4 regions of the Thioalkalivibrio sp. ALD1 genome follow, and region 2 is predicted to be linked to each of the others. Evidence: predicted binding sites of a transcription regulator. Region 2 holds the regulator's gene; each other region holds the start of a gene.
The links. The regulator FliA, encoded in region 2, starts transcription of late flagellar genes. The targets are predictions, from matches to a motif close to GCTAAAGTTNNNNNNNNNNCNGCCGATA.
Positions count from the first base shown of each region.

Region 1: a site for FliA is predicted at 4,710-4,737, ahead of F623_RS0107240 (flagellin). Genes of this name have one in related genera too.
Region 3: a site for FliA is predicted at 2,592-2,619, ahead of F623_RS0111155 (methyl-accepting chemotaxis protein). Genes of this name have one in related genera too.
Region 4: a site for FliA is predicted at 2,274-2,301, ahead of F623_RS0110835 (methyl-accepting chemotaxis protein). Genes of this name have one in related genera too.

Region 1 is NZ_KB906242.1:554,109-561,661, reverse strand. It holds gene F623_RS12870 (bifunctional diguanylate cyclase/phosphodiesterase) at 1-948, opposite strand, end outside; gene F623_RS0107255 (DUF3047 domain-containing protein) at 1,229-1,906, opposite strand; gene F623_RS0107250 (hypothetical protein) at 2,077-2,394, opposite strand; gene F623_RS0107245 (hypothetical protein) at 2,725-3,483, shown strand; gene F623_RS0107240 (flagellin) at 3,502-4,629, opposite strand; gene F623_RS0107235 (hypothetical protein) at 4,838-5,518, shown strand; gene F623_RS0107230 (MliC family protein) at 5,460-5,837, opposite strand; gene F623_RS0107225 (hypothetical protein) at 5,980-6,591, shown strand; gene F623_RS0107220 (L-lactate permease) at 6,680-7,553, shown strand, end outside.
Region 2 is NZ_KB906242.1:334,301-341,853, forward strand. It holds gene flhA (flagellar biosynthesis protein FlhA) at 1-1,108, shown strand, start outside; gene flhF (flagellar biosynthesis protein FlhF) at 1,187-2,431, shown strand; gene F623_RS0106220 (MinD/ParA family protein) at 2,418-3,242, shown strand; gene F623_RS0106225 (RNA polymerase sigma factor FliA) at 3,239-4,000, shown strand; gene cheY (chemotaxis response regulator CheY) at 4,058-4,438, shown strand; gene F623_RS0106235 (protein phosphatase CheZ) at 4,540-5,316, shown strand; gene F623_RS0106240 (chemotaxis protein CheA) at 5,398-7,530, shown strand; gene F623_RS0106245 (chemotaxis response regulator protein-glutamate methylesterase) at 7,533-7,553, shown strand, end outside.
Region 3 is NZ_KB906246.1:119,053-126,605, reverse strand. It holds gene F623_RS0111170 (acetylornithine transaminase) at 1-193, opposite strand, end outside; gene F623_RS0111165 (superoxide dismutase) at 288-869, opposite strand; gene F623_RS0111160 (DASS family sodium-coupled anion symporter) at 1,027-2,556, shown strand; gene F623_RS0111155 (methyl-accepting chemotaxis protein) at 2,689-4,599, shown strand; gene F623_RS0111150 (amidohydrolase family protein) at 4,663-5,532, opposite strand; gene F623_RS0111145 (glutathione S-transferase N-terminal domain-containing protein) at 5,627-6,070, opposite strand; gene F623_RS0111140 (hypothetical protein) at 6,132-6,698, opposite strand; gene phoU (phosphate signaling complex protein PhoU) at 6,790-7,512, opposite strand; gene pstB (phosphate ABC transporter ATP-binding protein PstB) at 7,539-7,553, opposite strand, start outside.
Region 4 is NZ_KB906246.1:56,044-63,596, forward strand. It holds gene dapD (2,3,4,5-tetrahydropyridine-2,6-dicarboxylate N-succinyltransferase) at 1-411, shown strand, start outside; gene F623_RS0110830 (ArsC family reductase) at 404-757, shown strand; gene F623_RS0110835 (methyl-accepting chemotaxis protein) at 1,016-2,251, opposite strand; gene F623_RS0110840 (DEAD/DEAH box helicase) at 2,435-3,700, opposite strand; gene F623_RS0110845 (EAL domain-containing protein) at 4,233-6,761, shown strand; gene F623_RS0110850 (EAL domain-containing protein) at 7,010-7,553, shown strand, end outside.

The DNA of each region.
Region 1 (7,553 bases), 220 kb from region 2:
CGGGAAACGGTTGAGATAGGCCAGCGATGAATATCCCGTGCCGAAGTCGTCGATGGCAAGTTGCACCCCCAGATGATTCAGGGCCTCGAGGGCGGGTTCGGCGTCTTCCAGCGCGAGCACGGTCTCGGTAAGTTCGATGGTCAGCAGTTCGGGCGGCAGGTGGTGTCGCTTGAGTGCGGATGCAACGTCGTATGCCAACTCGGGGCGAATCAGGTCCCGAGCGGACAGGTTGATTGCGGTATACCAGGGCTCCTGGCCCTGCGCCTCGGCCAGGGTCTTCCAGTCCTCGGTTTGCCTGCAGGCCTCGGCGATCACCAACTTGCCGATATCGTGTATCAGGGACGAGCCCTCGGCTACATCGAGAAAGTCCACCGGCGTGAGTTCCCCGTGCACCGGATGTTGCCAGCGGATCAGTGCTTCGACGCCTACGAAGCGGCGCTGGCGGCTTGAATAGATTGGCTGGTAGCGGAGAAAGAATTCGTTGTGCCTGAGGCCTCGTCGAATATCGAACTCCTGACGCATGCGCCGCAGTTCCTCGGTGACGGGGGTCAACGCGGGAATGACGAGCCAGGCCATCAATTGCCCGATGCCGACGAAAAAGGCGGTGCGCGTGAGCCAGCGTTCGGTCTCCTGTGCGGTGCCCGCCGCAACATCTACGTAGGTCAGCGGGCCGGCCAGTATGCCGGCTGTTAGTGCGACGATCAGCGCGGCCCCAGGTCCGAAACGTGCAGCGGCGATTAATATGGGTACGTAATAGAGGTGTGGTACGAGGTTGTCGGCCCCACCGGCCAGATAGGTCACCGACCAGGAGACCAGCAGTCCCAGGATGACGATCAGCGTAGCGGAGAGGAATGACATCCCGACCCAGGAGCGGAGTGTGGACCGTGCCAGGTAGTCGGAATACCTTGTCCCGCCTGTCGGGAAGAGTGTCGAATCGGGCCTGGACATCGCGCCTTCCTTGAGGGTCCGCCCCGGCTCATCCATGGCGCATTGCCTGCCCCGGTGGCTTCGGGAAGTCGAAAAACTATGTTGACTAACGTAACGCTCGGACGTGCTGGGAGTTTAGTACTTCGCCGCATGACCTGCTGGCGATGTCTTTTTGTGCTGGTATCGCTGTCGGAACGGGTGGGGGTGGCCCGATGTGGTCGATGAACGAGAGCCGGAAATGATGTTCTCGGGCGTTGCGTCATACAAGCGATTGCCTGCACCGGTACTGTGACGCGTTTGGCTATTCCGGCACGAAGCGGATCTCCCCATACCAGGCCTCGATAGTGCTCTCGGTGTCATCGCAGTCCGTCATGATGGCGATGGCGTCGATGCTGTCGACCGCGCGATCATGCAACCGTTGGAAATCCTCGCGAACATTGCGCCGCTGGGAGAACCATTGCCCGGTTTCGGCGGGCGGGCCGGAACGCACCGCGAGCATGCGGGCCTGGCTGGCGTAGGCATTCGGCCAGTCGGCACCTTCCGGTTTTTCGCTGGCCCAGACGTAGTTGATCGCGCGTGTGCGCCACCGTAGCAGTCCACCGTCCTTCACCACGTACACGCGCGCCGGATAGTCGTCACCGGCACGCGTGGTTTCGTCAATGCCGGTGAACGTCTTGTCCACGCGCCAACTCCACTCGAGGATGGGAGTCCGCTCGAGATCGATCGTCTTTTTCAGGTAGAGACCGGACGCACTGTTGTCGCAACTCGCGTGGACGGCATGGCGCCCGTCAATTTCGACGGACTTGTATTGCGTTTCACCTTCGAAGGCCCTGGTCTCCCAGTTCAGGATGTCGGCTGGGCTGAAAATTGGTTCCGACGCAAGGGCAAGGCCAGGGAACCAGACGAGAGCGGCGGCAAACAGTAACCGTGGGCGCTGTTTGTCAGTCGATGGGCGACGGAATGGAGTGCTGTTGGCCATGGGCCACCCGGTGCGGCGTCATGAATCTACAAGGGTAGGTGACGCACCTGCCGATCGGAAGGCGTGCACGGGTATCGGTTCACATCCATCAGCCGCTAACAGGGCCTGGATATGGCTCCGCTTCGAAAATGCCCGAAGCGCATGGCTGCGGCCTCGGGCGGGAAAGGGTGTTACTCGTGAACCACGATGCGTTGGCTTGTGGGGTGGAGGTCCACGCGGGACTTGGACTCCGCGCAGGCCTCTGCGACCTGCTCCAGACCAGGCATGTCGTTCTGTCGGGCCAGGTGGCGCAGCAGTTCGCCGCCCTGGCAGTCCATTAGTGCCTCGCCGTCTTGGCGACAGCGGAATGTCGTGTCGTCGACGGACCAGTCCATGTCGTCCGGCATGTTCAGCACTACGGGTTCTTTTTTCAGAACCTGCATTTTCGCCTGTGTCGCGTGTTGTCCGTTATCCCAGTTGACTGCGGGTACGTTGTCGTAATGGTGCATGGGGTGTCCTCCTGTTGCCTTCCTTGTGGATTCGGAAGAGAAGCTTCATCCCTGAGCACTACGCCCCCACGTTAGGAAATATCCCCCGGGGGTCGTCAAATACCTGGATGCCGCCTGTTGCCCATGATCTGTGCATTGAACGCGGCGCGCCGAGACCCTATAAGAAAGCAATATGCACAGTTAGAGGTGCGAACGATGAAACTGTCCTCAAGCCGGGACATCAGGCCCGTTTCATTTCGACACTGGGTCCTGGTCGCAGCGCTCACACTGCTGGCTGGCTGCGCGACCACCTTTCCGGAGCCGGATCCAGGAAAGCCGTTTGCCGATGGGCTGACCGCGGAGGAGCTCTTTGCCCGGACGATGGCGGCGCATGGCGGGGATCTTCGCGCGTATGCCGGTGACCTGAACCAGTCCACGGACGGGGAGTGGGGCCGGATGGTGCAGCGCGTACAACCACTGGTGGCGGATGGCGGCTACCGTGGGCAGGGCGAGGAGCGCTATCGCCCCGCGGATCAGCTCTACGCGGTCCATTACACGGGGCCTGAGGGTACCAAGACCGTGGTGCGGCAGGGTCGTGATATTCGCTTGTACTACGACGGCGAGCGCAGCGACGACGAGGACCGGATTCGCGCGACCGCGATGACGACCGATGCCGGCAAGCTGTTCCACTACGGGCCGACCTTTGTAAAACACCGCGCTGAGTCCATCACGCGGTTGGAGGATCGCCGCGAGGATGGTGTCGAGTACCGCCGCTTGTTGGCGACCATACAGCCGGGGTTTGGCAAGGCGGATGAGGATCAGGTAGTGATGTGGATCCATCCTGAAACGGACCTTCTGTACCGGGTGCACATCACCCTCACGGGATTCGAGCCGACGCGGAATGCGCATGTCGACACCACTTTCCTGGAGTACGAGGAGGTCGGCCCGTACACGCTCCCGTCGCGTTTCGAGGAACGCGTGCTCGGGCCGATTCGCCTGTTTGTACACGAATGGTGGGTCACCGGCCGTGATCGCGATCGCGGGTGGACCGACGACGATGTGCGGGGACCCGAATTCGCCGGGGCGGCTGCACACCCCGCAGGGGAGTAGGCGCTAGCCTGTTGGTAATTACTGGAGCAGCCGCAGGAAGTTTTGTGGGAGTGCGTTGGCCTGGGTCAGCACGGCGATGCCGGCCTGCTGCAGGATCTGGGCGCGCACCAGCCGTGTAACCTCCGCCGCATAATCGGCATCACGTATGCGGCTGCGGGCCGCCGCAAGGTTGTCACTGGTCGTGCCGAGATTGTTGATGGTCGACTCGAAGCGGTTCTGGATGGCCCCGAACTGGCTGCGCCTTGCGTTGACCGCATCCAGCGCAGCATCCAGGCGCGAAAGGGCGTCGCTCGCCCCCTGGCGCGAGGACAGGTCGATGCTGTCCAGACTCCCCGCGGGCGCGGTCGTCGCCGGCAGCCGGAGGGTAGTGAGCGCGGCTTCGCCGGAGAGGGTCAGGGACTCGCGGGCGATCAGGTTCAGTCGGCCGTCGTCGGTCAGGACCGCCCGTGCGGTGGATCCCAGGGCGCGATCAATCGCCGTTGCCAGTTCCTGTGGGCTTCGATAGGTCCCTGAGGGAACGTGGACTGGGTCACGTGCGCCAACGGTGATGGAGAAGTCCTGGTCCACAGTCAAAGACCCGTTAGCGAAAGCGGTGTCCAGCCTTTCCGAATAGGCGCTGGATACGGCACCGATAAAGCGGGTGCGCATGCTGTCGCCCAGGTCTATGGACAGGGTTTGTCCGGCATTGGCCCCAATCTGAAACTGCGCGGTGCCCATAGAGCCGTCCAGAAGGCGCCGACCGTTGAAGGTCGTCTGGGTGGCGATCCGGTCATTCTCGGCCAGGAGTCGGCGCGCTTCGCGGTCAATGGCGCTGCGGTCGGAAACCGACAGAGTGGCGTTGGCGGCCTGTACCGACAACTGGCGTACGCGTTGCAGATTCGCGGTCATGGAGCCGAGCGCGCCTTCGGCGGTCTGGGCCAGGGAGATGCCGTCCTGCGCATTGCGCATGGCCTGATTCAGGCCGCGTATCTGGGTCGTGAAGCGTTCGGAAATGGCGAGCCCGGCCGCGTCGTCACGGGCGGAGTTGATGCGCAGCCCCGAAGACAGGCGCTGGAAGGCCGTTTGCAGGGCCGCCTGAGACTGACGCAGGTGGCGCTGGGCATTGAGCGACAGGAGATTGGTGGAAACACTCAACACCTGGGCCATGTTGTGGAGTCTCGCTCGCCGCAAGGGCGATCCGGCAACGGGCCGGATTCCGCAGCCGAACTCTCCCGGCTACAGCAGGTTAACGGCCTGTGTTGAACGAACTTGAATCCAGGCAAGCGCTGGTCCATCCGCGGGGGCGCGGCGCAAACGTGCACATTGGCCCGTGTTTCCTTAGGCTGCGTCGATTGGACTGCATTGGGAGAGGGCCATGGCGGATACACAACCCGGTCGCCGACATTCACCCTTCTGGCGGACGCTGCTCGCGATCCTGCTTGGGGTCGGCCTGGGGATCGTCTGGCTTTATGTGACGGTCTTGCTGGGTCTCGGCGGTGGAATCGATTTTATGCCCGTGGCACTGGCGCGGGCCTTTGAATGGTTAACGCCTGTGTTGCTGTTGGGCGGTGTCATCGTGCTGGCGCTGGGGTGGTCACGGCGTCTGGCTGCGGCGCTATTCGGAGTGGCGGGGTTGTTGTTGCTGGTGGCGCTGGCCTTCGAGGGAGCTCGCGTGATGATGCAGGATCCCGAAGCGCTGAGCTACGAACACCAGATGGCGCAGACTGCCCGCGAGGGGGCCCGACAGGTGATCGAATGCGACAACGGCGAGATGCTCCTGGTGCGCGAGGACCGCGTGACGTCCGAGGAGATCGCGGTGCTTCAGATTCAGCGTATTCGTGCTGATGGGCGTCTGGACACGGAATTGCTGGCGAGCACCGGGGTCGGGTATACGCCCACTATCAGCGAGGGTATGCGGCCCTACCTGGATGGCTCGGTCGAGTGTAATGAAGGCGGTTTTTCGAGCGCCGGGGAGGTCCTCGGGCACCTCGAGGCATTCATTCAGGAGCACGAGCCGAGGCACTCCAGTGCCGTGGTGCCGGTGGCGCCGGAGTAGCGGTACCGGCATTGGGCTGGTGCACCTGGCAGGTCCAGTAGATGCCGTGAAACTCCAGCATGGCGGCCTCTCCCTTGGTCCAGAAGACGATCTGCTCGTCGGGGTTGGCATAGCGTGCCCCGGAGGCGACTTCGGTCGCCTGCAGCACGGCCCTGGAGCGCCCAAAACGCAACGCGGCCTCGCTGCCGCTGAACGTCGCCGTCAGGTTGGGACCGCGGTCACAGGTGTAGGGCACATCACGTGCCTGTTCGGCGGTTGGGGGCAGGGTGCCGCAGGCGGTCAATGCCAGTGTCGCGCCAATGACAATCCAGGTTCGCACGCGCCGGTTCTCCCGCGGTTCGACGTCGCTTTCCATCATACGCACAGGTGGATGCTCCGCGCGAAGCAAACACTCGGGTTCCGGGTTCGCGACGCCAATATGCGTACAATCAGGGTTTCCCCACACGACAGGTGATTGCGTTTTGTTTCCTCGGTGGTTTCTGATCGCTTACCTGCTGTTTGTCTGCGTCCTGGTGCCGGTCTACGCGGTCCACTACGGGTGGCTCAATTTCCTCTGGCTGTCCAACTTTGCGCTGATTGCCGGGTGTGTCGCGGCCTGGTTCGAGAGTCGGCGGCTGGCCAGCATGCTGGCCGTGGGGGTGGTGCTGCTGGAGATGGGCTGGGTAATCGACTTCCTGCTGGGTCTTGTGCTGTTGGGCAACCCGCCCTTTGACTTCGTGGCCTACATGTTCGAGCCGGACTATCCGCTTTATCTGCGGCTGCTTTCGCTGTACCACTTGCCACTGCCGTTCGTACTGTTGTGGATGGTCTGGCGCCTGGGATATGACCCGCTGGCGGGGCGGTTGTGGATCGTGGTTGGCTGGGGCGTATTGGTGTTGTCGTACCTGCTGTCGACCCCCGAGGCGAACGTCAACTGGGCGCTGGGCCCCTGGGCTCGTCCCCAGGACGTCGTGCACCCGCTGGTATGGCTCGGCGTTCTGATGGCCGCCTGCGCACTGGTCTGGTGGGTGAGCCATCGTGTCCTGTGGTGGGGCGCGAAGCGCTTCGGCCGCGTCGTTGAGGATGCCCGTTGAGGGTGGGTGGGCATGATCTGACGCTTCACGCGTCGGACCCCATCAGTTCACACTCTTCCGCGAGATCCGGCTGGGGAATTGGGCGAACATGATGCTTTTCTGGGTAGCCCTGGTGCCGTTTGTGGTTCTCTTTGTCTGGCTGGTGCCATTGCGGCGGCCGGCCTACGAGGCGGCCCCACTGGCCTATCTGGCGACGTTGATTATTGCCTTGTGGGTCTGGCAGATGCCGGGCGAGGTACTCGGCGCGAGCCTGCTGGATGCCGGTGTGGTGTTCATCGAGGTCATGCTGATCGTGGCGGTGGCGCTGCTCGTGCTGAACGTGATGATCGCTACGGGTCACATGGATGCGATCCAGTCGGTCATCGCAAGCGTGTCGCGCGACCAGCGGGTGCTGGCGATGCTTCTGGGATGGGGCCTGGTCGGCTTCGTCGAGGGGATTGCCGGGTTCGGGACCCCGGCCGTGCTGGCGGCGCCGCTACTCGTCTATTTTGGGATGAAGCCCCTCAAGGCGGTGGCGATTGCCCTGATCGGGAACAGTACGGCCGTGCCGTTTGGCGCGGCCGGTACCCCGGTCGTGATCGGCTTCGCAGGGCTGGGTCTGGATGACGCGGTCGTGCAGGAAGCAGTCGTGCGCACGGCGGTCATTCTGGCGGTGCTGGCAGTGTTCATCACGACCTTCATGATCTGGGTCGCCACCCTGGGGGAGGAGAAGGGGCGCTTTCGCGAATTCGTCCCGTTTGCGGTGTTCTCCGCTCTTGCATTCGGTATCCCGTACGTACTGGTGGCGTGGTTGATCGGGCCGGAACTGCCCTCGATCGTGGGCGGCGTTGTGGCGATGGTCGTCATCGCGCTGGCCGCGCACAAAGGGTTTCTGCTGCCGGAAGGACAACGCCGTACCGAGTCCGAGTCCGCCCCGGTCAAACGCGTGCTCGCTGCTTTTGTGCCATTCGCCGTAATGTCGG
Region 2 (7,553 bases):
GGACGAGCCAGCCGAAACCAGCCCGGAAAACCGCGACCTGACCTGGGACGACGTCCCGCCGATTGATCTGGTTTCCCTGGAGGTGGGCTATCGGCTGATCCCGCTCGTGGATCGTAGTCAGGACGGTCAGCTGATGGGGCGGATCAAGGGCGTTCGCCGCAAGCTTTCCCAGGAGCTCGGTTTCCTGCTGCAGCCGGTCCATATCCGCGACAACCTGGAGCTCACTCCGAATGCGTACCGGATCTCCCTGCTGGGTGTCACTGTGGCGGAGGCCGAGGTCTTCCCGGATCGCGAGCTGGCGATCAACCCGGGCGAGGTGTTCGGCACTGTGCCGGGCACGCCGACCAAGGATCCGACCTTCAATCTCGACGCCCTGTGGATCGATCCGGCAGACCGCGACCAGGCGCAGGGCGCCGGCTACACCGTGGTGGACTGCGCCACCGTGATCGCCACGCATCTGTCCCAGGTGTTCCGCGAGAACGCGCATCGCCTGATTGGTCACGAAGAGGCGCAGCATCTGCTGGATCAGCTCGCGCGGCATTCGCCGAAACTGGTCGAGAACCTGGTGCCGAAGACGCTCTCGCTGTCGGTAATCCTGAAGGTTCTGCAGAACCTGCTGGCCGAGCAGGTATCGATCCGCGATCTGCGCACAATCGCCGAAACCCTGGCAGAGGAGGGAGTCAAGAGTCAGGATCCCGGCACTTTGACCGCGGCGGTCAGGGTGGCCCTGTCACGCTCGATCGTGCAGGACCTTGTGGGACCGGACGACGAGCTGCCTTTGATCGCGTTGGATCCATCGTTGGAACAGCTTTTGCATAAGTCTCTGCAGGGCAGTAACGGCGAGACGGTGGGACTGGAGCCGGGTCTGGCGGAGCGCCTGCAGCGTTCGGTCTCCGAGGCGGCACAGCGTCAGGAAGCCAGTGGCCAGCCGGCCATCCTGGTGGTGGCCCCGGAGATCCGTTCCTGGATTGCCGGATGGCTGCGGGGCGCCGTGCGCAATCTGGCAGTACTGGCCTTCACCGAGATCCCCGACAACCGGCGGATCCGTGTGGTGGCCACGGTCGGACAGGAAGATTCGGCCCGGCAGGCAGCACCTGCGAGCGCCTGAGGCAAACAGTAGCGAGCGGCTCCGCCAGGGCAAAACGGGAGAACAGCGATGAATGTGAGACGGTACCGGGCACGCGACATGCGCGACGCGATGCGGCAGGTGCGCGAACAGCAGGGCGACGAGGCGGTTATCCTGTCGAGCCGGCGTGTGGATGGCTGGCTGGAGGTGGTCGCGGCGCTGGAAGATGGCGACGCAGGAGTCTCCGAACGCGAGCAGCAGGCCGCCGTGAATGCAGTCCATGCCCCGCGAGAGGCGCCGGCATCGGGGTCGCGTGCCCCGGCTGCTTCGGCCTGGCCGGCCGATCCGGAACTGGTCGCGATGCGCCAGGAGCTGCGAGACCTGCGCAGTCTTCTGACGCGTCAGCACAGCGACAATGAGGCCGCACAATGGGCGGCGCGGCATCCGCTTGCGGCGGAATGCAAGGCGCGCCTGATGGACCGGGGCTTCAGCGAATCACTGGCGCGCAGCCTCGCCGGGAGCATCCTCGACGACAGCACCGTGGAACAGGCGTGGGAGCGCCTGCGCGCCAGGCTCTCGGGGGCGATTGCCACCCGCCACCCGGATATCCTGGACGAGGGGGGTGTGCTGGCACTGGTGGGTCCTACGGGAGTGGGCAAGACCACCACACTCGCGCGCATCGCCCTGCGGCAAATCCGCCGCATGGGCGCGGATTCGGTTACGCTGGTCACACTGGATTCACAGCGTATTGGGGCGACCCGTCAATTGCAGGCCTTTGCGACTATGGCAGGGGTGTCGCTGCGGGTGTTGCAGGGCGTGCGCGAGTTGCGGGACATGACCGCGCGTTTGGATGATGGACATCTGGTCCTGGTCGACACCGCGGGTCAGGCGCCCTCGACGGTGGGAGACGAGTCGCTGTTCGCCGGCTGGCCGGGTCGCGTGCGTTGCGAGAGCTGGCTGGTCGTCTCCGCGACGACCCAGGCCGCGGCGCTGCGTCGGGTGCTGGATGCTTTTCGCAAGACGGAGCCGACGGCGCTCGTACTGACTAAACTGGATGAAGCCGAACAGTTGGGGGAGACGTTGTCGGTATTGCTCGATCAGCATCTGGGACTCACCTTTGTCAGTGATGGCCAGCGGATCGCGGAAGACTTCCATCGGGTCGAGACGGGTGATCTGACTCGGCGGGCGCTCGGCGAAGAGCGTCGGCCCGCGCGCGGAATGTCACGCGATGAACGATGGACCGACGAAACCCTTGCGGACTTCACCAGCGCGCCTCGCAGCGAGGCGGCAAGGCGCACCAGCCGGGATGCGGGTGTCCTGGAAATGATCCATCCGGTGGGAAAGGGACGTTATGCCACGCACTAATTCGCCGCTGAAGGTCATCGCGGTCGCCTCCGGCAAGGGCGGGGTTGGCAAGACCAACGTTTCGGTCAACCTGTCCGTCGCGCTCGCACGGCTGGGGCGCGAGGTGATGCTGTTCGATGCCGATCTGGGGCTGGCAAATGCCGACGTCTTGCTCGGACTGCGGCCCGAGCGAACCCTGCACGATCTGGTGACCGCACAAGTCGAGGATCTGCAGGACATCCTGATCGACGGTCCCGAGGGGATCAAGGTCATCCCCTCGGCCTCGGGGATTGCTTCGATGGCCAACCTTTCCGAAGTCGAGCACAACGGGTTGATCCACGCGTTCAGTGCCTATTCCAAACCGCTGGATGTACTCGTGGTCGACACCGCGGCCGGATTGCAGGAATCGGTCACGACCTTTTGCCGCGCGGTCCAGGAGACCCTGGTGGTGGTCTGTGACGAGCCTGCCTCGATTACCGATGCGTACGCCCTGATCAAAGTGCTGCACCGAGATCATGGCATTCGGCGCTTCCGTCTGGTTACGAACATGGTGCAGGATCGCGCTGGTGCCGAGCGATTGCTGCAGAAACTTGCAACCGTTTGTGGCAACTATCTGCCGGAAGTCATCCTGGACTTGGCCGGGTACATCCCGATGGACGAGAATCTGCGCAAGGCCGTGCAGAAGCGGGCACCAGTCGTGCAGCAGTATCCCGGTAGCCCCGCGGCCAAGGCCTTCACCGAACTCGCGCGCACCGTCGATCGCTGGCCCGTGGCGCGGGGCGTTGATGGCGGCGTCGGGTTTTTCGTCGAGCGAATGCTGCAGAGTGCATGATGTCGTCGCGTAATCGCCTCCCCGGATACGAGAGCGTGGCCGCAACCGGCCACGAGCAGCGCGTCGCGGAGCACATCGAGCTGGTGCATCGCATCGCACATCATCTGATGGCGCGACTGCCGGCTTCGGTGCAGGTGGACGATCTGATCCAGGCGGGGATGATCGGGTTGCTGGAGGCTGCACGGCAGTTCGAGGGCGGGCAGGGCGCAACCTTTGCCACCTATGCCGGTATTCGCATCCGCGGCGCGATGATCGACGAGTTGCGGCGCTGCGACTGGACGCCACGCTCCGTTCACCGGAACAGTCGCAAGATCGCCGAGGCCATTCAGGCGGTCGAGGCCCGGGAGGGACGCGCGGCCCGCGGTAGCGAGGTCGCCGAGGTCCTCGAGGTGCCGATCGACGAGTACTACGCAATGCTGCAGGACCATGCGGGCGCACACTTGTTTGCACTGGATGATCTGGGCGGCACCGATGGCGATGCCGACCGGGTGGTTGAAGGGCAGGAGGCCTCGCCCGCGAGAGCGATGGAGGTGGGGGCTTTCCGCGAGGAGTTGGCCGCTGCGTTGGGGGATCTGCCCGAACGCGAGCGCCTGGTGCTCTCGCTTTATTACATTGAGGAGCTCAACTTGCGCGAGATTGGCGCGGTTCTGGGTGTGACGGAGTCGCGCGTCAGCCAGATTCGCAGTCAGGCCGTGATCCGGCTGCGCGCTCGCATGGGATCCTGGCTCGAAGACGGTGAGGCTTTGCAGTTATTCTGACAGCCACGCCATTGGTACCCACAAAAATTTATCCCGGAGTGACCTGTGGACAAGGGAATGAAAATTCTCATCGTGGATGACTTCTCCACGATGCGGCGGATCATCAAGAACCTGTTGCGTGATCTCGGCTTCAACAATACGCAAGAGGCCGACGATGGCAGCACGGCACTGCCGATGCTCCAGAACGGTGACTTCGATTTTCTGATTACCGACTGGAACATGCCCAATATGCCGGGCATCGATCTGTTGCGGGCGGTGCGTGCGGACGACAAGCTGAAGACGATGCCGGTGCTGATGGTGACGGCGGAGGCCAAGCGTGATCAGATTGTCGAGGCGGCCGAGGCGGGTGTGAACGGCTACGTGGTGAAACCATTTACCGCGGAAACCCTCAGGGAAAAGATCGACAAAATATTCGAACGCATTGAATCCCAAGGGTAATTGGGGTCTTGAATGCGGTACCCGCGGTCCGCGCAACGCCGTGGCCAAGGGGTAGATCCCGGTCAGCACGCCCGGGGTAGGGAGCGAGCAAGGGGCTTTGGATGACCAAACAAGAAAAATCGGTGGAGGAGCAGCAGCTTGCACGCGCACGCGAGCTTGTCCAGGTTCTGGAAGCAGGCGATGACGTTGCCGCCCGGGGGCTGATTCAGGATCTGGCGCGGCCATACGATCGCGAGCTGTTTGACGAGCTGGGCAAGCTGACCCGTGATCTCCACGAGGCCCTGCAAAGCTTCCGCGGTGATTCGCGACTGGTCGAGCTGACCCAGGCCGAGATCCCGGATGCGCGTGAACGCCTGAATTATGTGGTCACGATGACGGAAAAGGCCGCTCACGAGACGTTGACCGCTATCGAGACGAGCCTCCCGATCGCCGAGTCTTTCAGCCAGCAGGCGGGTGTGCTGACGGCCAAGTGGACGCGCTTTCGCAATCGCCAGCTCTCGGTGGACGAGTTCCGCGAGTTCGCCCGCGATCTCGATGAGTTCTTCGCCCAGGCGAACAACGACACCGAGGAACTGCGGCGCCTGTTGTCCGAGGTGCTGATGGCACAGAGCTACCAGGACATTACCGGTCAGGTGATTCGTCGGGTGATTCAGCTGGTGACGGATCTCGAGGAGAATCTGGTTTCGTTGATCCGGCTGTCGAGCGGGCGCATGGAGACGGTGGAGGCCGCCGAGAAGAAGATGGGGGGCGACCCGGAGCAGCGTGAAGCGGACCGGCGTGGACATGGCCCGGCAGTGCCGAAGACTCAAGATTCCGGCCAAGATGTCGTTCAAGGACAAGACGAGGTGGACGATCTGTTGTCCAGTCTGGGCTTCTAGGGGATGCCGATTCGATAATCGGCATCGCTTTCCCTGGACCCATCCCTTAAACGGCAAGCCTCACCGGAATGGAGAGACCGAATGGCCATCGACCCCAACGACGAAATCCTTCAGGACTTCCTGATTGAGGCCGGGGAACTGCTCGAAGGGCTCAACGAGCAGCTGATTGATCTGGAGCAGCATCCCGATGACCGGGATCTGCTCAACGCAGTATTTCGCAGCTTCCACACGATCAAGGGCGGCGCGGGCTTTCTCAGCCTGGATGCGCTGGTGACGGTCTGTCATCACGCGGAAGACGTCTTCAACCTGCTGCGCAATGGCGAGCGGCGTGTCGATAGCCACTTGATGGATACTATGCTTCGGGTGCTCGACACGCTGAACGTAATGTTCGGCGACCTGCGTTCCGGGGTGGAGCCTACTCCGGCCGAGGCGGATCTGGTCGAAGACCTGCGGAAGATGGCCAACAACGAGGACGTGGCTGGTGACTCCGAATCCGAGGCAGCCCCGACCGCAGATGTACCCCCTGAGCCTGAGCCGGCGCCCCCCGCCGAGGTGGAAGCCACCTCCACGGCCGCAGGTGACGATGCAGGCGATGATTCGGGGCTGGTGGGCGCGGATGACGAAATCACCGATGACGAGTTCGAAGCCCTGCTCGATACGCTGCATGGCGATGGTACCCCGCAGGCGGTCGAAGCGGCGAGCGGCTCCGGGGAGTCGACTGGCGCGGAATCCGGTGAGGGTGGGGCCACCGATGGTGGCGGAGACCTGATCTCGGACGACGAGTTCGAGAACTTGCTGGACGAACTGCAGGCGCGTGGGAATGGACCCCCCGCCAGTGCGTCGCCGGCATCTTCACCTGCAAAAGCCAGCGATGCCGAAGCCCCCGAAGAGTCGAGCGCGAAGCCCGAACCTGCCGACGATCCCAAACCGTCTTCAGCGCCGGAACCCGCCAAGGAGCCGGCCAAGCCGGCGGCTGCGGGCGGCTCCCGACAGGCTTCTCAGGGTGAGACCTCGGTGCGCGTGAATACCGAGCGACTGGACGAGATCATGAATCTGGTCGGCGAACTGGTGCTGGTCCGCAACCGCCTGAGCATGTTGCGCAGCCAGCATGTGGACGACGAGCTGGGCAAGGCCATCAGCTCGCTGGCGTTGGTGACCTCGGATCTTCAGACGTCGGTGATGAAGACCCGCATGCAGCCGGTCAACAAGGTCTTCAATCGTTTTCCGCGCGTGATCCGGGACTTGTCGCGCAGCCTCGGCAAGGAGATCGAACTGGAGATCTTTGGCGAGGACACCGACCTCGACAAGAATCTGGTGGAGGCTTTGTCGGATCCGCTGGTCCACCTGGTGCGCAACGCGGTGGACCACGGCATCGAAACCCCCGAAGTGCGCGAAAAGGCGGGCAAGCCGCGCAAGGGTACGGTCGTACTGGGTGCCGCACAGGAAGGCGATCACATCGCGCTGCTGATCAAGGACGACGGCGGCGGCATGGACCCGCAGGCCCTTCGGCGCAAGGTGGTAGAGAAGGGCCTGATGGAGCCGGTCATGGCAGAGCGAATGACCGATCGCGAGGCCTTCAACGTGATCTTCATGGCCGGTTTTTCCACCAAGACCGAGATCTCGGATGTTTCCGGGCGCGGGGTGGGGATGGACGTCGTCAAGACCAAGATCTCGCAGCTCAATGGCACCATCGAGATCGATTCGGAGATTGGCGTCGGGACCACGCTGCGGGTCAAGCTGCCACTGACTCTGGCGATTCTCCCTGCATTGATGGTCATCCTCGACGGGCGGCGATTCGCGATCCCGCTGGCGTCCGTCTCGGAGATCCTGGACCTGGATCTGACCAAGACCCATTACGTGGACGATCAGGAAGTCATTGTAGTGAGAAATCAAGCGCTTCCAATTCATTATCTCAAGCGTTGGTTGAAGCCCGGATTTATCCCCGAAGCGAAACCGGAATCGCATGTGGTCGTGGTGCATACCGCAGACCGCAAGGTGGGGCTGGTGGTCGATGATCTGGTGGGACAGGAAGAGGTGGTCATCAAGCCACTGGGGCAGAATCTGCAGGGCGTCAAGGGTTTGGCGGGTGCCACGATCACGGGTGACGGTGGGATCGCGCTGATCCTGGATGTCGCCGATCTGGTGGGCCTGCTGACGCACAAGCTCCCGTCGGCGGGCCGCACCCGGCGTCCCGCACAAACGGTCGAGGGCTAAGAATGCCAGTAAAGGTACTGGTG
Region 3 (7,553 bases), on a different contig from region 2:
TATGTACCAGCGTCTGGGCCTGGTCGCAGATCGCATGCGCCACTTTCGGGTGAGCGTGTCCAAGGCCGCAGACCGCAATGCCGGACAGGGCATCAAGGTAGCGATTGCCCTCGGTATCCCAGAGCCAGGCGCCTTCCCCCCGTTCGAAGGCGACCGGCAGACGGCTGTAAGTGTTCTGCAGGACGTCAGTCATCGTAAGTTTCTCCCAAATGAAGAAGCCGGCGAGCGAGCCGCCGGCTTCTGCCCGGGGTACCGCCCTGGGCGGCACCCGATCGCGTTTGCGCGACTTATTTCATCTGCTGGGCGACGAAATCCCAGTTCACCACGGTCCAGAAATTCTCCAGATACTTCGGACGCGCATTGCGGTAATCGATGTAATAGGCATGCTCCCAGACATCGCAGGTCAGCAGCGGGGTCTTGCCATCACGCATCGGGTTCGCCGCATTGGAGGTGTTGACGATTTCGACCGAACCGTCGCCATTTTGCACCAGCCAGGTCCAGCCGGAGCCAAAATTGCCGACCGCGGCCTCGTTGAACTTCTCCTTGAAGGCATCAAAGGAGCCAAACGCGTTGTTGATGGCGTCAGCCAGCTTGCCGGACGGCTCGCCGCCGCCGTTCGGGCCCATGCAGTTGAAATAGAAGGTGTGATTCCAGACCTGGGCACCATTGTTGAAGATCCCGCCGGCCGGGGCCTTCTTGATGATGTCCTCCAGCGAGGCATTCTCGAACTCGGAGCCCGGCAGCAGGCCGTTCAGCTTGGTCACGTAGGTCGCGTGGTGCTTGTCGTGATGGTATTCCAGCGTCTCGGCGGAGATGTGCGGCTCCAGCGCGTTCTTGGCATAGGGGAGATCGGGCAGTTCGTAGGCCATGAAAGACTCCTTGTAAAAAAACATGCGAGACTGCGGCTGGCCGACCGTTGGCGGCCATGCCAGTAAACCCGTCAACGATAGTCACGTTGCCCGGGCGATGCAATTTCCGATGGTGTGGCTTGGTTATCGGTCGGCGGAAGTGTGAAGGAGCCAGGGTATGCCCCCGCACGATACGGATCGACAAACCACGGCCGAAACCCCGGAAGCGGACAGGAGCCCGCCTCGCAGTGCGTACGGCTGGCGCGGCCGCGTGGGGCTTGTGCTGGGGCCGCTTGTCATGCTGGCGTTCCTGCTTGCTCCACCTCCCGAGGGAATCGGAAGCGAGGCCTGGTGGGTGCTGGGCCTGACCCTGTTCATGGCCATCTGGTGGATTACCGAAGCCCTTCCGCTGCCCGTGACGGCACTTTTGCCCATTGCACTACTGCCACTGCTGGGCGTGATGCCGATGGACGAGGCCACCGCGCCCTATGCCAATCCCATCATCTTTCTGTTCATGGGGGGCTTTGCGATCGCGCTGGCGGTGCAGCGCTGGGGGCTCCATCAGCGCATTGCTCTTTCGATCGTCGGCCGTGCTGGTGATCGCCTGCATCTCCTTGTTGGGGCCTTCATGCTGGCGACCGCGGGCCTGTCGATGTGGGTCAGCAACACGGCGACCGCCGCGCTGATGCTGCCGATTGCCCTGTCGGTCCTGGCGTTGGTGGAGCGCGATACGCAAATTGCGGGAAACGGTGCCGGCTCCGGTTCACGGCGGCCCGCGCTCGCGCTCCTGCTGGGCATCGCATTCGCCGCCAATATTGGGGGTATGGCGACCATCATTGGCTCTCCACCGAATGCGCTGACTGCCGCCTATCTGGGCGATCGGCACGGGATCGAGATCGGCTTTGTCCAGTGGATGATGCTGGGCCTGCCACTGGCCATCGGTCTGCTGCTGCTGGCCTGGTGGTTGCTGACACGCTGGGTCTTCCAGGTTCATCGTGTGCGTCTGGAAGGGCTGAGGGCGATGATGGACGAACGGCGTGCCGAGATCGGGGCGTGGTCGCGTGCCGAGTACCGCGTGGCGAGCGTCTTCCTGCTGGTGGCGCTGGCGTGGCTGTCGCGCCCCTTCCTGGAAGATGTCCTGCCGATCCACCTGACCGATGCCGGCATTGCCATCCTGGGGGCCGGGCTGCTGTTTCTGCTGCCTTCCGGAGCGCAGGAGCAGCGCCGGCTTCTGGCCTGGGACAACACGCGCGAGCTGCCCTGGGGCGTCCTGCTGTTGGTCGGCGGTGGTCTCAGCCTGGGTTCGGCCATCGAGGCGAGCGGCCTGGCGGAGCTGGCGGCAGAAGGATTCGGTGCCGCACAGACGTGGCCCCTCTTGTTGATCATCGCCGGGGCCGTCGTGGTGACCATGCTGTTGTCGCATGTGACCAGCAATACGGCCACGGCCGCCACGCTGCTACCGCTGGTGGCCGCGCTGGCCATGCGCATGGAAGTACCGGTCGTGCTTCTTGCGCTACCGGTGGCATTCGCGGCCTCCGTGGCCTTTATGCTGCCGGTCGCCACGCCACCGAACGCCATCGTGTTCGCCAGCAACCGACTGCGGGTGGTGGACATGGTGCGCGGCGGAGCACTGCTCTCGCTGGTGGCGATTGCCATGGTCACCCTCGCTGTATATGCCTTTGCCGAGATGATGCTGATGGGCCAGTAGGCCATCTCCCCGGGTGCTCGACTTCCTGTGACGCCCCTCAAGTTTTATGCTTCGCCGCCGCTATCGTCGGTGAACAGCCGCAGCAAGGATGCCGCGAGTCCGCAACGCCTTAACTTGGGGAGAGTCTTCAACATGTTCGATAACATCCGAATCGGGGTCCGGCTGATGGTCGGGATCATCGCGGTCGTCTTGCTGGCCGTGATCCTGACGCTCGTGGTCGTGATGAACAGCCTTGGCACCATGGCCGACCGTGCCGAACAGCGCGAGCTGACTGATCTGGCCGCGCAGCTGGTCGGCCGGCTGGACCAGGAGGCCGCGCGGGCCACTGCGATGGCGGAAACCGTGGCGAAGATCCCCGACATTGAGGAGGCGATGGCGGCGGGCGATCGCGAGCGCCTGGCCGAGATGACCGTCCCGAGTTTCGCATCGCTGAGCGAGCGCTACGGGGTGCATCAATACCAGTTCCACACCCCACCGGCGACGTCGTTCCTGCGCGTGCACTCGCCCGACAACTATGGTGACGACCTGTCCGATTTCCGCCAGACGGTGGTCGACACCAACGAGAAGCGCACCCCGATCTCGGGGCTTGAGGAAGGCGTGGCGGGTCTCGGCATTCGCGGGGTTGTGCCCATCGAACACAACGGCGACCACGTCGGCTCGGTGGAGTTTGGTCTGTCGTTCGGCGACTCCTTCTTCGAGGAATTCACTGCGGATACGAACTCGCCGGTCGCGCTTTATCTGCGCGATGGCCGTTCGTTCAGCCGTTTCCGCGGCACGATCAGTGGTGATCCGACCTTCAGTGATGCCGAAATGCGTGAGGTCATGGAGGGCGAAGAGTTGGTGCGCAACGTGACCTATGAAGGTACCCCCATGGCCGTGGTGGCGCGTCCCGTTACAGACTTCTCCGGTGATGTAGTGGGTGTGCTTGAGGTCATGGTGGACCGTAGCGCATATGTGGTGATGGCACGCAATGCGACCGGTACCGTGGTTGCGGTCGGCGTGATTGCCGTGGCGCTTGGTGCGCTCCTGGCCTGGCTCCTGACTCGCAGCATCGTTCGTCCCCTGAACCGCACGGTGGCCCGCCTGAACGATATCGCGGGAGGCGAGGGCGACCTGACCCGTACGCTGGAGGTCTCTGGAAAGAACGAACTCGGAGAGCTGGCGGAGGCGTTCAACAACTTCGTCACGAAGATCCGGGGCCTCGTGTCCACGGTTGCGGCCGGTGGCGATCAGGTTGCCGCGGCAGCGAACGAGCTGTCCGCCACCAGCGAGCAAACCAACGAGCAGGTGCGGCGGCAGAAGTCGGAGATCGATCAGGTGGCCACGGCCATGAACGAGATGACGGCAACGGTGCAGGAGGTGGCCCGCAACGCGGCGGACGCCGCCGCCGCGGCTCAGAACACCGACCAGGACGCCAACGAGGGTCAGCAGGTGGTGCAGCGCACCGTGGCCGCGATCAATGCGCTGTCGCAGCAGGTCGATGGTGCTGCCGACGTGGTCAGCCGTCTGTCGCAGGATGCCGAGGAGATCAACAAGGTCCTGGAAGTGATCGGCGACATCGCCGACCAGACCAACCTGCTGGCGCTGAATGCGGCGATCGAGGCGGCGCGTGCGGGCGAACAGGGTCGCGGTTTCGCGGTGGTCGCCGACGAAGTCCGGACCCTGGCCAGTCGCACGCAGGACTCGACCCACGAGATCCAGCAGATGATCGAGCGGGTGCAAAGCGGTACCCGCGAGGCGGTGCAGGCGATGGAAGATGGCCGTTCCAAGGCGCATCAGAGCGTGGAGCAGGTCAATCTGGCGGGCGAATCGCTGACCGCGATCACCCAGTCGGTCACCCGCATCAGCGACATGAACACGCAGATCGCCAGTGCCGCCGAGGAGCAGTCGACGGTGGCCGAGGAGATCAACCGCAACGTCGCCAACGTGACTGAGGTGCTGGATCAGACCGCGGCCGGATCGGAACAGATCCGCAATGCCTCGGAGGAGCTGTCCAAGCTGGCCTCCGAACAGCAGCAGCGAGTGGGGCAGTTCAAGGTGTAAGCCTCGAGCCGTCCGACGTTGAGCCCGGGTCCGGAAACGGTCCCGGGCTTTTTTGTGGCCGGGTTACCGGCTCTCGGCGGGCGGAAACAGGCGCTCGCCGTTCTCCCGGGCGATCATGCGCTGGACGTTGGGCGGCAGTTGTTCGAGCCAGTCCCGTGTGCCGTCCTTCAGCACGGTAAAGTGCTCCCAGCGGGCCAGGCTGAAGGTGTCGTTGCCGATCAGGAAGCGGTCCGGATAGTCGAGGAACAGCTCGAACCAGTCGGCGTCGATGATGCCGGCTGGGTTGATGCGCGGATTGCGCATGGAGACATCCATGACCATGTTGGGGTGCCGGTCCAGATAGTCACGCACCAGTGGCGGGTAGGCGTAGGAACCGGCGTGCGCCCAGAGGATGCGTACCTCGGGCTGGATGGCGTAGGCATGGTCGATCACGGCCGGATCGCCATGGATCACGATCCACAAATCGCGTTCGACTGCCAGTTCCAGCAGGTCCTCGAAGCCGTGGGCAAAGCGGTCGTCGGCCTGGATGTGCAATTCCCCGATCCCGCGCCACTGGATGCAGCTTCGGTCGAGTATGGTCTCGACCTGTTCCCGCAGACCGTCCTCGTACATCCAGTCCATCTTGCGCCCCAGACGCTGGGAGATCTCGAGGAACGGGACGATCCGTGCATCCACCTCCGTTTCCAGCGCCTCGATCAGCTTTGCGCGCGGTGCCATCACGATCGCGGACTGGATCGAATTCTCCTCTAGCGTGCGCGCGACGGCCTCCGGCGGGAAGTGTTCCATCTGCCGGTCGCGGTAGTGCAGGTGGGCATCGAACAGGGGTTCAAGTGCCTGGGCAGAGGCGGCGCCAAGCAGCGAGCCAAGCAATAGAGTCGCGGCCGGCAGAATGAAAAGACGGGGCAGTATTTGAGAGCGGGTCGGGGCAGCCATCCAGTGGGATCCTAGGGTACGTACGGAACCCCAATCTTATACCGCGTCGTGCCGCCAGATCTGGAGTCGTGGCCCAAGTTTCCGGGCGTCACCGTCAGGTGCGGGAGTCACCGGATACCGCAGCATCCTTGGAGTTGCCATCCTGGCGGTTCGGGTCGAAGCGCTCGCGCAGGTATTCGCCGATCACGTCCGACTCGTACAGCCAGCGCACCTGGCCGTCGGGTTCCTCGATTCGCAGGCAGGGGACCTGCAGTTTGCCGCCCTCGGTTTGCAGTTCCTCGCGGTGCGGGCCGGCCGCCTGGGCGTTGCGCAGTTCGATATTCAGGGAAAGGCGCTGCATGGTGCGCCGTGCCCGGATGCAGAAAGGGCAGGCCGGGAAATGATAAAGCGCGAGCTGCCGCGTCTGTTCGTCAACGCGGGCCTGGTCGGCGGGGTCGCGCTCGATGCCGCGCGGACGCGACAGGCGCTCGCCAATCAGCATGAATGGGGTGAGGATCAGGCGTACGCCACGAAAAAACCATCGGATCAGAAATCGCATGCGCGAAAGGATGCCACAAGCCCCCTGACGGGTGACAGAGGCCGCATCGGGCGTGCGCACGTCAGGGCTGGCCGAAGTCGAACTCCCAGGGGTCTTCCGCCGGGGTATCCAGCAGGGACGGGCGCAGGCGGATCAGGGTGTAGCCGGCGGCCTCCAGCTCCTCCAGCCGGTCCGGTGCGGCCGTGGCCACCTCGACATGTTCGGGGAACGCATCGGGTTCGAGATCGCGCCAGCCGGCGAAGGTCCCGCAGACCACGACGTTGACCCCGTCATCCATCACCAGTGACTCGATCTCGGCGTGAAGCGAGCCATGTGCGACCGCTTCGGCACGGGTGAGGGTGAACTGCTCGGCCCCGTGGGTGACGACCGCGATCGGCAACTCCGGTTCGCGCTGGCGCAGCACCCAGATGTTCGCTTGAATTTCGGGCAGCAGGGCGCTCAGGGCCGCACGGTCATTCTCGACAATCTCGAATGCGACGCCATTGGGGAGTTCGTCCTGCTCGAGCAGGTCCACCACCTCGGAAGAGGGAGCGGCCTCTTCGATTTCGTCCGCACCCCAAGCAGTTCCAACGGCCATGAACAGGGGCAGGCTGGCAAGGGCAAACAACGTGGAGAGGAAGCGCGGCATCGGGTTGCACGGTCCGGGCATGAGTGTGCTGAACCCTATTTTGAGCCTGACTGCCCGGTCGTTGTCTACTCGGGCCGAGTTTGTCGCTTTCCTAGTGACGATCCCCCGTGGCTTCGGCCGCCATCTGATCGTAACTGGTGTGACGGACGTTCTTGCCCTTCACGAAGTACACCACGTACTCGCAGATGTTGCGCGCGCGGTCCCCGATGCGTTCCAGCGCGCGGGTCGCCCAGACGATGTCCATCAGGCGTGGCACGGCATCGGGGGAGGCGGTCATCTGTTTCATCAGCTTGTGCGTGATGGCCTCGTACAGGCTGTCGATCTGGATGTCCTGCTGCGCGACTCGAACCGCCTGCTCGGTGTCCATGCGCGCGAAGGCATCCAGCACGCCGCGCGTCATCTCGCGCACGAGTTGGCCCATCTTTGCAATCTCGTCCATCGGCGCTTCGCGGCGATCGGATTCCTGCAGTTGCAGACCCATACGACCCACACGCTCGGCCTCATCGCCCATGCGTTCCAGGTCGGTGATGGTCTTGATGACCGCAATCACCAGGCGCAGGTCGGAGGCCGTGGGCTGGCGCCGGGCGAGGATATGGGTGCATTCCTCGTCGATCTCGACCTCGAGCGCGTTGACCTTGTAGTCGGAGGTCATCACGGTTTCCGCCAGCGCGGTGTCGCCCTCGACCATCGCGGTCACCGCGTCGCCGAGCTGCTGCTCGACCAGGCCCCCCATGGTCATCACCTTCTTGATGATGTCCTCCAGCTCGGCATTGAACTGCTGGGAGATGTGCTGTTTGAAGAAACTCTTGTCCATGATCCGGACTCCTGATCCGAAATGGCCTAACCGAAGCGGCC
Region 4 (7,553 bases), on a different contig from region 2:
ACCATGGTGGACACCTGGGCGACCGTCGGCTCCTGCGCCCAGATTGGCAAGAACGTACATCTGTCCGGCGGCGTCGGTATCGGCGGGGTGCTGGAGCCACTGCAGGCCGCGCCCACCATCATCGAGGACAACTGCTTTATCGGTGCGCGCTCCGAGGTGGTCGAGGGCGTGATCGTCGAGGAAGGCGCGGTGATCTCCATGGGCGTGTATCTCGGCCAGTCGACCCGCATCTACGACCGCGAGAACGACGAGATCCTGTTCGGCCGCGTGCCGGCCGGCGCAGTGGTGGTACCGGGTAACCTGCCCTCGAAAGACGGCAAGTACTCGCTGTACTGTGCGGTGATCGTGAAGCGCGTGGACGAGAAGACCAAGGCCAAGGTCGGCCTGAACGCCCTGCTGCGCGATGTCTGATCTCGTCCTCTACGGGATCGCCAACTGCGACACCGTGCGCAAGGCACGCCGGGCGCTGGATGCGGCCGGCGTGGAGTTCCGCTTTGTTGACTTTCGCAAGGACGGACTCAAGGAGGCGCAGTTGCGCCGCTGGCTGGATGCCGTCGGCTGGGACACCCTCGTCAACCAGCGCGGTACCACCTGGCGCCAGCTCCCCGAGGATGCGCGCGAGGCCATCGACCAGGAGCGCGCGATCGCCCTGATGCTCGAACATCCGACGCTGATCAAGCGCCCGGTCGTCGAGCGTGGCGACGACGTGTACGTCGGCTGGAATGCGGCGACCGCGCGTGAGCTTGGGGCTGGCTAGCTGTTTCTAGCAGGCTCCAGCGCTCCGGCTCTTGCTTGCTTCGTTTTGGCTGGGCCTGGTGCCGCATTGGAGTTTACGGTGGCTTCGGTCCGCCGCCTGCCTGCGCTGTCTCGCCAGCGGGCGCCAGACCCCACCGTACGATGCGGATGAGCGCAGCGAATCGCATCAGGGTTAGCCCCGCCGTTGGAACGGTGCGTTTCGCTGCGCTCAACGGCACCCTACGCGACAGACCGTATACCAGATCTGACCGCAACCAGATCAGGCGCGTTGCTGGCGGAAGCCGGCTACCTCGGCCTGCAGGCGTTCGGCGAGGCCTTCCAGGGCCTCGACGGCCTCCTGCATCTCGCGGGCGCCATCGGCACTGCGTACCGCGATGTCGTTGATGTGGTGGATGTTGCGGTTAATCTCCTCGGCGACCTGGCTCTGCTGCTCCGTGGCCGAAGCGACCTGGCGCGTCATGTCGTCGATGGTGGTGACGGAGTCGTGGATGTATCCCAGCGTCTCCTCCGCCTCGCCGGCCTTGCTGACTGAAGACTCGGCCTGCTGTTGACTGACCTCCATCGCCTGCACGGCCTTGCCGGCCGCACCCTGCAGGCGCTGGATGATCTCGCGGATCTCGCCGGTGGAATCGTTGGTGCGCTGGGCCAGGTGGCGCACCTCGTCGGCGACCACGGCAAAGCCGCGGCCCGCCTCGCCGGCCCGGGCCGCCTCAATCGCGGCGTTGAGGGCCAGCAGGTTGGTTTTCTCGGCGATCTCCTCGATGACCTCGAGGATGGACCCGATATTGTCGGAGTCGCCCTTCAGCTCGTCGATGACGGTGCTGGCCTTGCGAATCTCGCTGGCCAGCGCATTGATCGACCCCTGGGTCGCCTGCACTACATTGCGTCCACCCTCGGCCGCGCGGGTGGCCTGGCCGGCGCTTTCCGCCGTGCTCTGGGTGTTGTTGGCCACCTCCTGCACGGTCGCCGACATCTGGTTCATCGCGGTGACCACCTGCTCGACATCGGAGCGCTGATCGTTGGTCGCGCGACTCAACTCGTTGCTGCGGCCTTCCAGCTGGCGCGCCGAGGCGGCGATCCCGTCAGCCGCATCCGCCACCTGCGTGATCAGGCCCGACAACCGCTCCATGACCGCATTGAACGCGGTGCTGGTACGCCCGATTTCGTCATCGGTGGTGATCTCGACACGATGGCCGAGATCCGCCTGTCCCGAAGCGATTGCCTCCAGCCCCGTAGCCAGTCGCTCCAGGGGCCGAACCAGCATCGTGGCCGCGAACCAGCCGATCGCCAAGGCGACCAGAAAGGCCACCACCCACAAGCCCCAGAGCAGCCACCACAGCTGGTCCACCAATGCGGCGTCAACGCCCGCTGCCAGATCGCCCTTCATCACGTGGAAGGTTACCCCGCCCATGATGGAAAGCGGGATGGTGCTGACAAGGATCACAAGGATCACGAGCTTGAGGCGCAGTCCGCCGATCTTCAGAAGCCGGTTCATGGGGTTCCTCCTTTCCCCGCTATAACGGCCGGGCTGGCCGGTACTTTATAGCGCGCCCATCTTCGCGTGGGCGACGCCAAGAGCAGGTGATCCGGATCAAGTTCAGTACACAGGTTTACAGACACAAAAAAAACCGCGTCCCCATGGGAGACGCGGGCGGATTCGGTCAGAACGGCGAGGAATCTAGCGGCTGCGTGCAGCCCGATTGCCCTGCGCCGCACGGCCCTGGCCACCACCGCGATTGCCGCCGGGCTTGGCCCCACGGCCCTGGCGCGGCTTGCCATTGCGTGCGCCGCCACCCGGCTTGCCGCCACGGCGATGACCATTGCCATCGTTGGCCGCCGGCTTCGGGGCCGCGAAACCCTCGGTTTCGATCCGATCGATCGGGCGCTGAATCAGGCGTTCGATGCCCTTCAGGAGCTTCATCTCTTCGCCATCCACCAGCGACAGTGCGGCACCAACGGACCCGGCACGACCGGTACGCCCGATGCGGTGGACATAATCTTCCGGCACATTCGGCAGTTCGAAGTTGACCACCTGCGGCAACTGGTCGATGTCCAGCCCTCGGGCCGCAATATCGGTGGCGACCAGCACCGGCACGGCCCCGGTCTTGAACTGCTTGAGTGCCCGGGTACGCGCCGCCTGGCTCTTGTTGCCATGGATGGCCTCGGACGGCACACCGTCCTGCGTCAGCTTCTGTGCCAGGCGGTTGGCTCCGTGCTTGGTGCGGGTGAACACCAGCACCTGGCCCCAGTCGTTGCTGCGAATCAGGTGGCTCAGCAGTTCGCGCTTGCGGCTGGTCTCCACCAAATGCACCGTCTGCTGCACCGTCTCGGCAGCGGTGTTGCGCGGCGCTACGTCGACCTCTGCCGGCTTGTTCAGCAGGCTCGAGGCCAGAGAACGGATCTCGCCGGAGAAGGTCGCCGAGAACATCAGGTTCTGGCGCTGCTTGGGCATCAGGGCAATCAGCCGGCGAATATCGCGGATGAAGCCCATATCCAGCATTCGATCGGCCTCGTCCAGCACTAGGATCTCCACGCCGGAGAGGTCGATCGTCTTCTGGCCAGCATGGTCCAGCAGACGACCCGGGGTGGCCACGACGATATCCATCGGGCCCCGCAGTGCTTTGATCTGCGGGTTCATGTTCACCCCGCCGAAGATGGTCATCGACTTCAACGACAGGTGGCGACCGTAGGTACGAACGGAATCGTGGACCTGTGCAGCCAACTCGCGCGTCGGCGTCAGGATGAGTGCCCGCGGACGCCCTGGCTTGCGCTCGGGCGCTTGCCCGGTAGTCAGTCGCTGCAGGATCGGCAGCGTAAAACCGGCGGTCTTGCCGGTCCCGGTCTGCGCAGCGGCCAGCAGATCCCCGCCTTTCAGGACTTCGGGAATTGCCTGGGTCTGGATCGGGGTCGGCGTTTTGTAACCGGCCTGGTCCAGCGCGCGCATAAGGGGTTCGGCCAACCCAAGGTCGGCAAAGGAAGAAACGGAAGACATGCAATACTCCAACGGCTACCCGCCACTCGTACTCGAGGGGCGCCCATCGGGGTATGACGAAATCGGGGGGACGGGAACCGAAAAGGTTCCGGATCGGTGAACGGACGCTGACGGGCGGGGCGTTCGATGGGGCCACTATACGGGCTCGGGACACGAAAGCAAGCTTATTCCGCCGATAAATCCTACCGCGACACTAAAGATCTCTACCCCCTGTTCTAATTACTGTCGTATATTACCAAGAATATAAGAATAATCGCGCCAGGGAAGGCCGGGCGGCCTGCACCATCGAGAGATGCGTCCATTTCGCCCAAGGGTCAAACGCGCGTGCTTCGCGGCAACGGCATACACCCAGCAAATTGATCGTCCGTTGCCGACTCTGGAGGGGCACGATGAAGGAGTTCGTCCGGGCCACGCGTGGTCTGGTCACCAACGGCATGGCAGATCGCCAAGCTCGTTCGCGGGCACGTGGATGCATGGCGGCCGGATGAGAACGTTCCCCCGCTCATGGCCAGTGCGTCATACGCCACTGGCCTGGCTGGCATTGCTGGCCCTGTTCATGCTGCCCGTGTTTCTGTGGATGGCCGGGATCCCCGTCCCGCCGCTGGTTCCGCTGGAACACATGACAGCGTTCCACACAGCCACCGAGCTGTTCGCGGTGGTGGTGGCGATCGGGGTGTTCGCGGTGGCCTATCATGTGCGCGACCGGCGACGGGTGCTGGCCACTCTGATCCTCGCCACCGGCTTCCTCGCAGTGGGTTTGCTCGATTTCCTGCATCTGATGACCTATCCGCAGATGCCGGATTTCATTACCCGAAATTCTTCTCAGCAGACGATCTTCTTCTGGCTCGCCGCCCGGCTCATTGCCGCCCTGGCGCTTCTGTTATATGTCGCCTTGCCGCTGATAGCACGCAATCGCGAACCGGCCCCTATGACATTTCTGGCCGGAGCCCTGGTCCTGGTCGCATTCCTCGCGTGGATTGGGCTCTGGCACGAGCACCGCATCCCGGCGCTGTTCATCCCGGGCGAGGGGCTGACACCCGTGAAGATCGCCCTGGAAGGCGTGGTGGTCGCACTGCATGCCGCAACGCTGCTCATCCTCCTGCTGCGGCCACAGTTGCTGCAACGCCCGGGCATGCCCCTGGTGGCCGCCGCACTCATGATCCTGATGTCGAGCGAGGTGTTCTTCACCCTCTACGGCAGCCTGTCCGACGGCTTCTTCGTGCTCGGCCACGTCTACAAGGTGGCGGGCTACGCGCTGATCTACTGGGGCGTATTCATCGCAAGCGTACGCACACCCATGGAGCAGCTAAGAGCCGCCCATCAGGATGTCGAACTGCGCCAAAAACGTTATGAACAACTGATCGACACGGCCCCGGACGGGGTGCTGGTCACCGACGCGAACGGGACCATCCTGATGGCGAACCGCAACATTGAGCGCCTGTTTGGCTACCCGCGCCGGCACCTGATCGGCGAATCCGTGGAGACGCTGGTTCCCGAGCGCCTGCGCGAACATCATCGTTCGATGCGCGAACGGCAGGGCGACAACGTCTCGGAACGCACCATGGGCGAGGTACCCGATCTGCGCGGGCGCCGGCTCGACGGCTCGGAAATTCCGGTCGACATCAGTCTCAACGCCCTTGAGGACGAGGACGGCTATCGAATCACGGCCTTTATTCGCGACGTCACGGACCGTCAGCGCCGAGAAGCGCGCATCCAGCACCAGGCGACCCACGACAGCCTGACCGGCCTGCCCAACCGCTGGCTCCTGCACGACCGGCTCACCCAGGGCATTGCCCATGCCAACCGTCACCACCACCGGATCGCGGTGATGCTGCTTGATCTGGATCACTTCAAGATGATCAACGACACCTTCGGCCACCACGAGGGCGACGAACTGCTGCGGGAGGTTGCACAGCGCCTGAAAGACGTCGTTGGCGCCGATGCCACTATCGGACGATTTGGCGGCGACGAGTTCATGATCCTGCTCCCGGACGTTTCGGACAGCCTGCGGATCGGAGAGCTGGCCCAGCAGATCCTGGAGCTGTTTGACCGGCCGTTTCACACGGGGCCGGCCCGCCAGTTCACCTCGAGTGCCAGCATCGGGATTGCGTTGTTCCCCGAGGACGCGCGCGATGAACACACGCTGGTCCGTTACGCCGACATGGCCATGTACGAAGCCAAGCGCACCGGCCGCAATACTTACGCCTTTTATTCCGCGCATCTCGATGACCAGGTACGCGCGGAACAGCAACTCCAGGAACGCCTGAAGCGCGCGCTGGAAAATGACCAGCTGGCACTGCACTTCCAGCCGGTAATCGACGTTCACACCGGAGCCGTTGTCGGCGCTGAAGCCCTGCTGCGCTGGGACGACCCGGAATTGGGCTCCGTGGCGCCGTCCAGCTTTATTCCCAGCGCCGAGGCCAGCGGTCTGATCCTGCCGCTCGGCGCATGGGTGATTCGGCATGCGTGCCAGCAACTGGCCAGCTGGGAACGCCAGGGCGCCGATTTGTCCCTGTCCATCAACATCTCGGCGCTTCAGTTCCGCCAGCTGGATTTCGTCGACCAGCTACGGCAGACCCTGAGGGAGACCTCCGCAGCGCCCGAACGACTGGAGATTGAGGTCACCGAAACGGTGGCCATGGCCGATGTCGGCCTGGCTCGCGAGCACCTCTCCGGCCTCAAGGCGCTGGGCGTACGCGTGTCGCTGGATGATTTTGGTACGGGGTATTCCTCCCTCGCCTATCTCAAGTCATTGCCGATCGACAAGATCAAGATCGACCGCTCGTTCATTGCCGACATCGGCCGCGACCGCGACGCCGAGATGATCCTGCGCTCGGTGATGAGCCTGGGTGACAGCCTGCACCTGAATCTCGTGGCGGAGGGCGTGGAGACGGCCGAGCATCTCGCCTTCCTGCAGCGGGAAGGCTGCGACTTGTATCAGGGGTGGCTGCATTCGCCGGCACTGACCATTCAGGAATTCAATGCCACCATCCATTCTCAACTAAAGGCCTGAAACCGACCCAGCCGAGCGCAGTTCAAATATGCATTAGCATTCGCTGTTTGACACAAGGCTAACGTTCCCATTGAATCAGGTACATAACGCCTGTTTTACATTGGCGGGCGCAATAACGAAGGGGAACGCCCTATTGGCCGAATCCCCTCGCGACGCAGGGAGTCAGCGTGACAGGGAGATTCCGTATTGGCACGGCGTCGGGGCCAGGCAGTGGCCATACTCCGACGCCGCACACACGCTCAACCTGGGTGATCGGGCTCGGGTTCACGGTTGTGCTGGTCCTGATGACGGTGATGATCGCCCTGGGGCTGAACCGCATGGCGCAGGTGCACGACCGTCTCGAACTGATCGTGCACGAACACAACGTCAAGACCGAGCTGCTCGGCAACATGCGCAATGCGGCGCGCGAACGGTCGGTCACCCTGCTCCAGTTGTCGATCACCACCGACCCCTTCGATCTCGACGAGGGGATCATGACGTTTCGCGGCCACGCATCGGATTTCATGGTCAACCGCCAGCAACTGGATGCCATGCCGATGACCGCGGAAGAACAGAGACTGCTCGACGAGTCCCGCGGGCTGACCGAACGCGCAGTCGAGGTCCAGGAGCGCGTGCTCGACCTCATTCTGGAAGGCCAGACGGAAGAAGCCACGAACTGGCTGCTCGCGGAGGCCATCCCGAAACAGGGACGGGTGCTCGAGCACCTGGACGCGATGATCGGGTTGCAGAAGGAGGCCAGTGTGGCCGCTGTGCGTGATACGGCACGGCAGTATCGTACCGCGGTCGTCCTGA